One region of the Arthrobacter sp. AG367 genome, then DNA from elsewhere that is predicted to be linked to it. Evidence: riboswitches for the same ligand, from Rfam matches in the RefSeq annotation. Region 1 holds a riboswitch; each other region holds the start of a gene.

Region 1 (2,258 bases):
CGAGCTTGACGAGGTTGAGGCCCTGGACGCTGTTGGTCCCCAGGGCGTCCAGCGCCACGAAGAACCCGGCGTTGGTCCCGCCTGTCTTGTACGACTGCACGGCCAGGGCGCCGAGGTCCTTCCGGTACCGGGCCACTTCGTCGTTTGCGCGGGCGGCCCGTGCGGACAGGGTTTCCAGGCGTGATGTGGCTGACTGGAGCTCTGCATCCGCGGCAGCGTATTCGGCGGCCGACCGTACGGCTGCGTCCCCGGCTGCCTCCGACTGCGCCTGCAGGCCGGTCAAGAGCCCGTCGATGGTGGCAATTTCTGCAGCTTTTGCCGCTTCGGACGACTGCGCCTGCTGCACATCCGACCAGGAGGGATATCCGCCGGGCGGCGGCTCCTCCGCTGCGGCCGGCAGCACGGTGGCGGCGGCCAGGGCGATGGCCAGCACGCCACCGAGGAGCGGGATCCCTCGGCTGGTCACGAACAGGGGCATAGTCCCGAAGCTTACCGTCCGGCGCGGCCCCCGAGGGCGCGTCCGTGGCCACATTGTTACCGTTTGCAGCGATAAAGACCCTGCCTGCATTGGTCGAGGTCACCGCCCGAAATGCGAAGTACATCAAGACGTTTGCGCAATTGAGAGGGCAGCCTCGTATGTTATCCAAATGTGACAATCGGGGGCAGCGCGGGTTATGGTCGTTTGGTGTCCCTCTCAGACGGGACATTCCCGTCAGCATGCCGAGCCCTGCCGCTGATCATGGGATTCAACCGCTTTCCGTTTGGCAGGGACGGGGGAACCAAGTTTCTACGGCCACATGTGGCCTTGGGGTTAAGTCGTTAGCGCCTCCGCCCGCGGAGCCAGCTACCGGCCGGGTATCTCCAGCCCGAACCCGACAGCTCACCCCGCAGGCATGGGAGAGGCGATCAACTGTGTCAAAAATTTCCACCACTGCCCGTCACCGCGCGACTCCGGCCCGCTCCATTGTGCTCGAGGGCCTCGCCGTAACCGCCAAGTCCCAGGCCCGTTCGCTGGGCCGTCCGGCGCTTGCCGTTGCTGCAGCGTCCGGTATTGCCTTTGGCGTCGGAGCCCCGGCCCATGCAGGTGTCACCGGCCCGGACACCACTGAGAACACCAGCGTCCAGGCATACTCCGCACCTGCCCCGGCAGCAGCACCCGCCGCAGCAGCAGGAACCGTCCACACGGTGGTGTCCGGCGACACCATCGGGGCCATCGCGGCCGCCCATGGCGTCAGCCTCAACGACGTCCTGGCCGCCAACGGACTGGGACTGTCCTCCATCATCTACCCCGGTGACCAGATCCAGATCCCCGGCGCTGGCCACACCGCAGCCCCGGCGCCGGCAGCAGCTCCCGTCCAGACGGCAGCCGCAACCGCACCGGCAAACACCGGCATGAACATGTCCTACGCCTCAGCCGCCCCGGCGGCGTCCACCGGCACCGGGACCGGCGCTGCCATCCTGGCATCCGCTTACAGCCAGGTCGGCGTGAACCAGGACTGCACCGCAATGGTTGAGAAGGCCCTGCGCTCCGTCGGCAAGTCCGTCGGCGACCTGGCCCCCACGCAGTTCTTCCAGTACGGAACCGTTGTCGGCGCTCCCGCCCCCGGCGACCTGATCATCACCTCCGGCCACGTGGGCGTGTACGCCGGCAACGGCCAGGTTGTGAGCGGCGGCGTCAACGGCTACAGCACCGAGGTCCACTCCATCAGCTGGCTCGGCGGCTACTCCGCAGTCCGCGTAGCCTAGCCTTCGCAACGCTTTGGCAGCAGCAGGCTGGTATTAAACAGCAAAGCTGTTCTTAAACAGGAGGGCGGCAGCCGGGTATTCCCGGCTGCCGCCCTCCTGTCATTTCCGCACCGTACCGCTGAACAGTCACGTCCCGCAGAAGGTCATGTAGGTGCCGAAATCCTCAGGGGCACCTTCGGCGTAGCGTTCCAGGCCCGGCCGCTCGGCGAAGGGGCTGCCGACGGCCTCGAGCAACTGCTGCAGGGGAGCCAGGTTTCCGTCAGTGGCGGCGGACAGCGCCTCTTCCACGAGGTGGTTCCGCGGAATATAGGCAGGGTTCACGCTGTCCATCAGTTCCGCGTCGGGCCCCAGGGCCTGCCACCGCTCCGCCCAGGCGTCGAACGCTTCAAGGTCCAGGACCATGCCGCGCACGGGACGGAGGTCCCCCCGCGCGGCCTTGCCCAGGTTCCGGAAGAACAAGGTGTAGTCCACCGGCCCGTCCTTCAGGATGGCAATGGCACCGTCCACCAGGG
Region 2 (2,258 bases), on a different contig from region 1:
TGTGGTGACAGCGGGCTTCTCGTAGCTGATGGCGATGGTGGAAGCCGCGGAAATCGGGGCGTCGATTGCGGATTCAACTTCCAGTGCGGACGCCGGAGCGGAATCACGCTTGACGTTGGCGTCGGCAGCGTTGGCCGCGATGCCGCTGGTCAGGACCAGGCCGGAAGCGGCAGCGATAACCGCAGCCTGGCGGCCCATGCCGCCTGCGTTGTCGCTGACGGCCTTTGCAATAACAGCGATCGAGTTGGTTTTGGTGACCTCGGCGCGATGCCGTGCGGTGGCACGAGTCGTCATCAGTTCTCTCTTTCGTTTTTCCCTCAAACCGCTTGTAGGCAGGCGAAGGTTGTTGGACGCGCCGGCATCTTGGGGGTACGTCGGCGCGTCCCGAACGGGGATGTGGTTTCTAGCGAAAAAGCCTTGGGCAAAGAAATAGCCCTTGGAGCGTTAAGCCCAAGAACTAGTTGCCGTAGTGGTAGTACGAGGAGGTGCCAGTGGCTGCAGGCGAGTGGAGCAGCGTGCCCTGGGAGGGGTTGAGTGCGCTGATCATCATGCCGTTGCCGACGTAGATGCCGACGTGCGCGCCACCGTTCTGGACAACCAGGTCACCCGGCTGCGGGGTGGAGGTGGGAGTCATGATGCTCCACGCATTGGTGCGGGGGATGCTGATTCCGGCCTGGGCGTAAACCCACTGCACGAACCCGGAGCAGTCCCAGCCGGTGACCGGGCTGGTGCCGCCCCACACGTAGGAGTGGCCGATGCCGGTGTAGGCGATGGCAGCGATGCCCGAGGTTGCCGCAGCGGATACGGTCTCCGCCGTCTTGGCGGCCGGAGACGCCTCCTGGCCTGCAGTGGTGGCGCGGTTCGCCGATGCCGTGGACTGGGTACGCACCGCTTCCACCTTCGGAGCAGCGGTGGTCTTGACGACCGGACGCTCGAAGGACACCGTGGCCGTGGGTGCGGCCGTGACAGCGAGGGCTGCCTGGGACGAGCCGGACTCGGTGGAGGCAGAGACACCGGCCGTGGTGTCAGCTGCCGTGGCGGGCAGGCCCATGCTCAGGATGAGGCCGGAAGCCGCTGCCACAACGGCAGCCTGGCGGCCTACGGTCCCGGCATTTGCACTGACGGCCTTGGACATGGCGTCCAGGGGGTTGGTGCGAACCGTTTGCGCACGGTGGCGCGCAGAATGATGGCGTGAAGACACGAAGGTAGCCTCTCCCAATGCCTGCGAGGTGAGCTGTCGGATTCGGATGGGAGTCACCCGGCCACGCTGCTTCCTGGGAAGCTTGTGACTTAACCCCAAGGCCTTCTGAACATGAAGGCCAAAATTGGTTCCCCCGCCCCTGCCAGACGATGAAATGCGAACGGACCTTGAGCGGTGGCAGAGTTAGGCAATCCACTCAAGAGCGTCAACTTCGGAAAAGTTGACGCGAGTTAGACGGTACAGCAGTTTTGCTTCAATGTCACATTCAGGTCACGGCGCGTCGCGGACATGTGAGAGCGGGCAACCATTTGGTTACAGCCAGCCCATGGGATCGACAACTTCGCCGTTGACCTGCACCTCGAAGTGGAGGTGGCAGCCGGTGGATGCGCCCGTGGTACCGCTCAGTGCCACCACGTCCCCGCGGGAGACGGTCTGGCCCACCTTGACGTTGAAGGACGAGAGATGGTTGTAGGTGGTCTCCAGCCCGTTGCCGTGGTCAATGACCACGCGGTTTCCGCCACCGAACTGGTGCCAGCCGGCAAAGGTCACGGTACCTGTCGCGGCGGCCAGGACCGAGGTCCCGCACTGCGCCACGAAGTCCTGGCCCCGGTGGAAGTCTCCGGAGCCTCCGGTGATCGGACTGACCCGGTAGCCGAAGGGGGAAGCGGTGGTGAGGGAGGCGAGGGGTGCAGCCAGGGTGCCGGCCGAAGCGGCACGCGTGACGGAGCCGGCGGACTGGGCGCTCAGGAGTTGCTTCAGCTTCCCGTCCGGGTCGGCCTGGGTCACCACGGCCGACCGGCTGAAGTCGATCTGTGCTCCGACATCGGCCGAGATCTGGGGCTGGGGGCTGACGGCGGACGCGGCCATGGGGGCACTGCCGGCGGCATCCGTGGCCATGACGGGACTCGTGGCGGGCACCGTGACCGTCAGCACCAGGCCTGTGGCGGCAAGGGCAATGCCGGCTTTTTGGCCAATACCGCTGGCGGCGGCAAACTCCGTCATCTGCCGGAAGGGACCCCGGCGGCGGCGCGCGTCACGATGCAGGTCGCGGGGGCGC
Region 3 (2,258 bases), on a different contig from region 1:
GCGGGGCTGGGCACGGTCCTCCTGTGGCAGCACCGGCAGCAGCCACCCGCCGCACTCCTGCTGGCCGCAGCGGTGGCCGCGGCCGCCCTGATGGCCTTCCAGCTGCTTGGCACCACGTCCGCCTACGGCGCGGGGCTGCGTTGGCTGGTCCTTTCCGGAGGCCTGGCGGCCGCAGCGGGCGTGGCGTTCGGCAGGTTCCTGCGCTGGCGTGCCGTGCAGCGGACGACGGCGGCGCTCGCCATTGCGGCGTCGCTCACCGGGCCGCTGGCGTACTCCCTTTCCACGGCGTCGACAACGCACAGCGGGGCGATAGTCAGTGCCGGGCCGTCGTCGGGCTTCGGCCCTGGCGGGACGGGCCCTGGCCGGACCGGCCTTGGCGGGACCGGGACAGGCAGCACCAGGCAGCCAGCAACCCAGGGAAACACGGCCCGCCAGCAGGGCGCGCCCGGAGGAACACTTCCCGGCGGAACCGCTGCTGCAAGTGGTCGCGGAGGCGGAGCCTTGGGAGGCCTCTTGGGCGCCCCAACGCCGTCCGCGGAACTCGTGGCAGCACTCAGGAATGGCGCCTCAGGCTACACCTGGGCAGCGGCAGTGGTGGGTTCGAACAACGCTGCCGGTTACCAGTTGGCAACGGAACTGCCGGTCATGGCGGTGGGTGGGTTCAACGGCACAGATCCCGCCCCTACCTTGGCGGAGTTCCAGGATCTGGTGTCCCAGGGAAAGATCCACTACTTCATCACAGGCGGAACCATCCGGGCCAGTACCGGTTCGGACGCTGCCGCCCAGATCGCCCAGTGGGTGGCGAACAACTTCACGGCGCAGAGCATTGGCGGCACCACCGTCTACCTGTTGGCTGGGTAACGGGAACTGTAACGGTCGGCGCGCTGCGCTCATGAAATGGGGCGGCCATACCCCAATGGGACCGAGGTTACGAACGGGGAATCCGGCAAATCAACGCGCTGAGGATCGTGACTTCCGTTACCTAAATGTGACTTTCGCGTGCACTTCCTGTAGCGTCGATTGGGTGCGGCCCCCGTTCGGGCCGCATATCCCGGGTCGACGCCAAGCTCTGCCGCTTCCCCGGATTCCGATTGAGCTACGGCAGAGGCGGGGGACCCACCGTCCCGGGCATTGAATGCCCTTGGGGTTAAGCCAGTACGTGATCTTTCCGTACGGCCGGATGCCCTCATCCGAACCCGACAGCTAACTCCGCAGGTGTGAGAGGCGATCAATCATGTCCAAAAACACGGCAGAAGCACGCCTGCTGCAGGCCAAGGCTAAACACAGGGCCGCGCAGCAGGCCAAGAAGACCACCCTGGGCCAGCGCGCCGCCGTCCTTGCAGCATCGTGCGCGGTGCTGGTGGGGGTAGGCGCGGCAGGACAGGCCACCAGCAGCATGACTCCGGTGTCATCCACCGCGTCCAACCCTTCCACGTCAGCGTCCGACGCTCAAATGAGCATCGAGAAGAGCGAGATCCGCTCCAACCCGGCAGCAAGCCCCGCGCCCGCTGCCATCAGCGTGGCACCGCAGGCAGCGGAACCGGCCCCCGCAGCGGCACCGGCAGCACCCGCAGCGCCTGCCCCGGCCCCGGCGCCTGAGCCCGCCCCCGCACCTGAGCCGGCTCGCGCCGTCGCGGTTAACGATCCTGCAGGCGCCCAAGCGTACGCCGCCAGCCAGCTGGGGGCGTTTGGCTGGGGACCGGACCAGATGCAGTGCCTGCAGACGCTGTGGACCAAGGAGTCCGACTGGACCACCACGGCCACCAATTCCAGCAGCGGGGCATACGGCATCGTCCAGTCCCTGCCCGCTGAGAAGATGGCAAGCGCCGGCGCGGACTACCTCACCAACTACCGCACGCAGATCAATTGGGGCCTGGACTACATCAAGAAGAGCTACCAGTCGCCCTGTGGTGCCCTGAACTTCCACCTGGCCCACAACTGGTACTAGGCACTCCTCCCCCCGGCGGCAGCGATGCCGGGGGAACTGCACCAAAGCGGCGGGCCGCATCATCATGATGCGGCCCGCCGCTTTGGTTAACCAGCGCCCGGTCCGGCGTCCTGTCCGGTGTTCCCGCCAGCGCCCTGCCCGGCGTTCCGCCACGGGATGTACTGGACAGCCCACTTGTTTCCGTCCGGATCGGCGAAGTACACGAAGTGGCCCCAGTCCTGGACGTCCACATCGCTGACATCCACGCCGTTGCTCTTGAGCTGGTCATGCGCCGCATTGATGTCGTCGACCACCATCTGCAGGTTGGAGC

The links. A riboswitch is a leader RNA that binds a small molecule or an ion and turns the genes downstream of it on or off. The one in region 1 is predicted to bind cyclic di-AMP.
Region 2: linked by a shared signal. The riboswitch ahead of FB478_RS18550 (C40 family peptidase) and the one ahead of FB478_RS03160 (LysM domain-containing protein) in region 1 are both predicted to bind cyclic di-AMP.
Region 3: linked by a shared signal. The riboswitch ahead of FB478_RS09420 (hypothetical protein) and the one ahead of FB478_RS03160 (LysM domain-containing protein) in region 1 are both predicted to bind cyclic di-AMP.

Annotation. Positions count from the first base shown of each region.
Region 1 covers NZ_VIVE01000001.1:695,686-697,943, forward strand. The annotation lists gene FB478_RS03155 (lytic transglycosylase domain-containing protein) at 1-478, opposite strand, end outside; cyclic di-AMP (ydaO/yuaA leader) riboswitch at 739-909, shown strand; gene FB478_RS03160 (LysM domain-containing protein) at 913-1,746, shown strand; gene FB478_RS03165 (YdiU family protein) at 1,873-2,258, opposite strand, start outside.
Region 2 covers NZ_VIVE01000009.1:81,814-84,071, forward strand. The annotation lists gene FB478_RS18545 (NlpC/P60 family protein) at 1-294, opposite strand, end outside; gene FB478_RS18550 (C40 family peptidase) at 458-1,135, opposite strand; cyclic di-AMP (ydaO/yuaA leader) riboswitch at 1,206-1,401, opposite strand; gene FB478_RS18555 (M23 family metallopeptidase) at 1,514-2,258, opposite strand, start outside.
Region 3 covers NZ_VIVE01000002.1:505,288-507,545, reverse strand. The annotation lists gene FB478_RS09425 (glycosyltransferase family 39 protein) at 1-861, shown strand, start outside; cyclic di-AMP (ydaO/yuaA leader) riboswitch at 1,069-1,229, shown strand; gene FB478_RS09420 (hypothetical protein) at 1,235-1,948, shown strand; gene FB478_RS09415 (VOC family protein) at 2,035-2,258, opposite strand, start outside.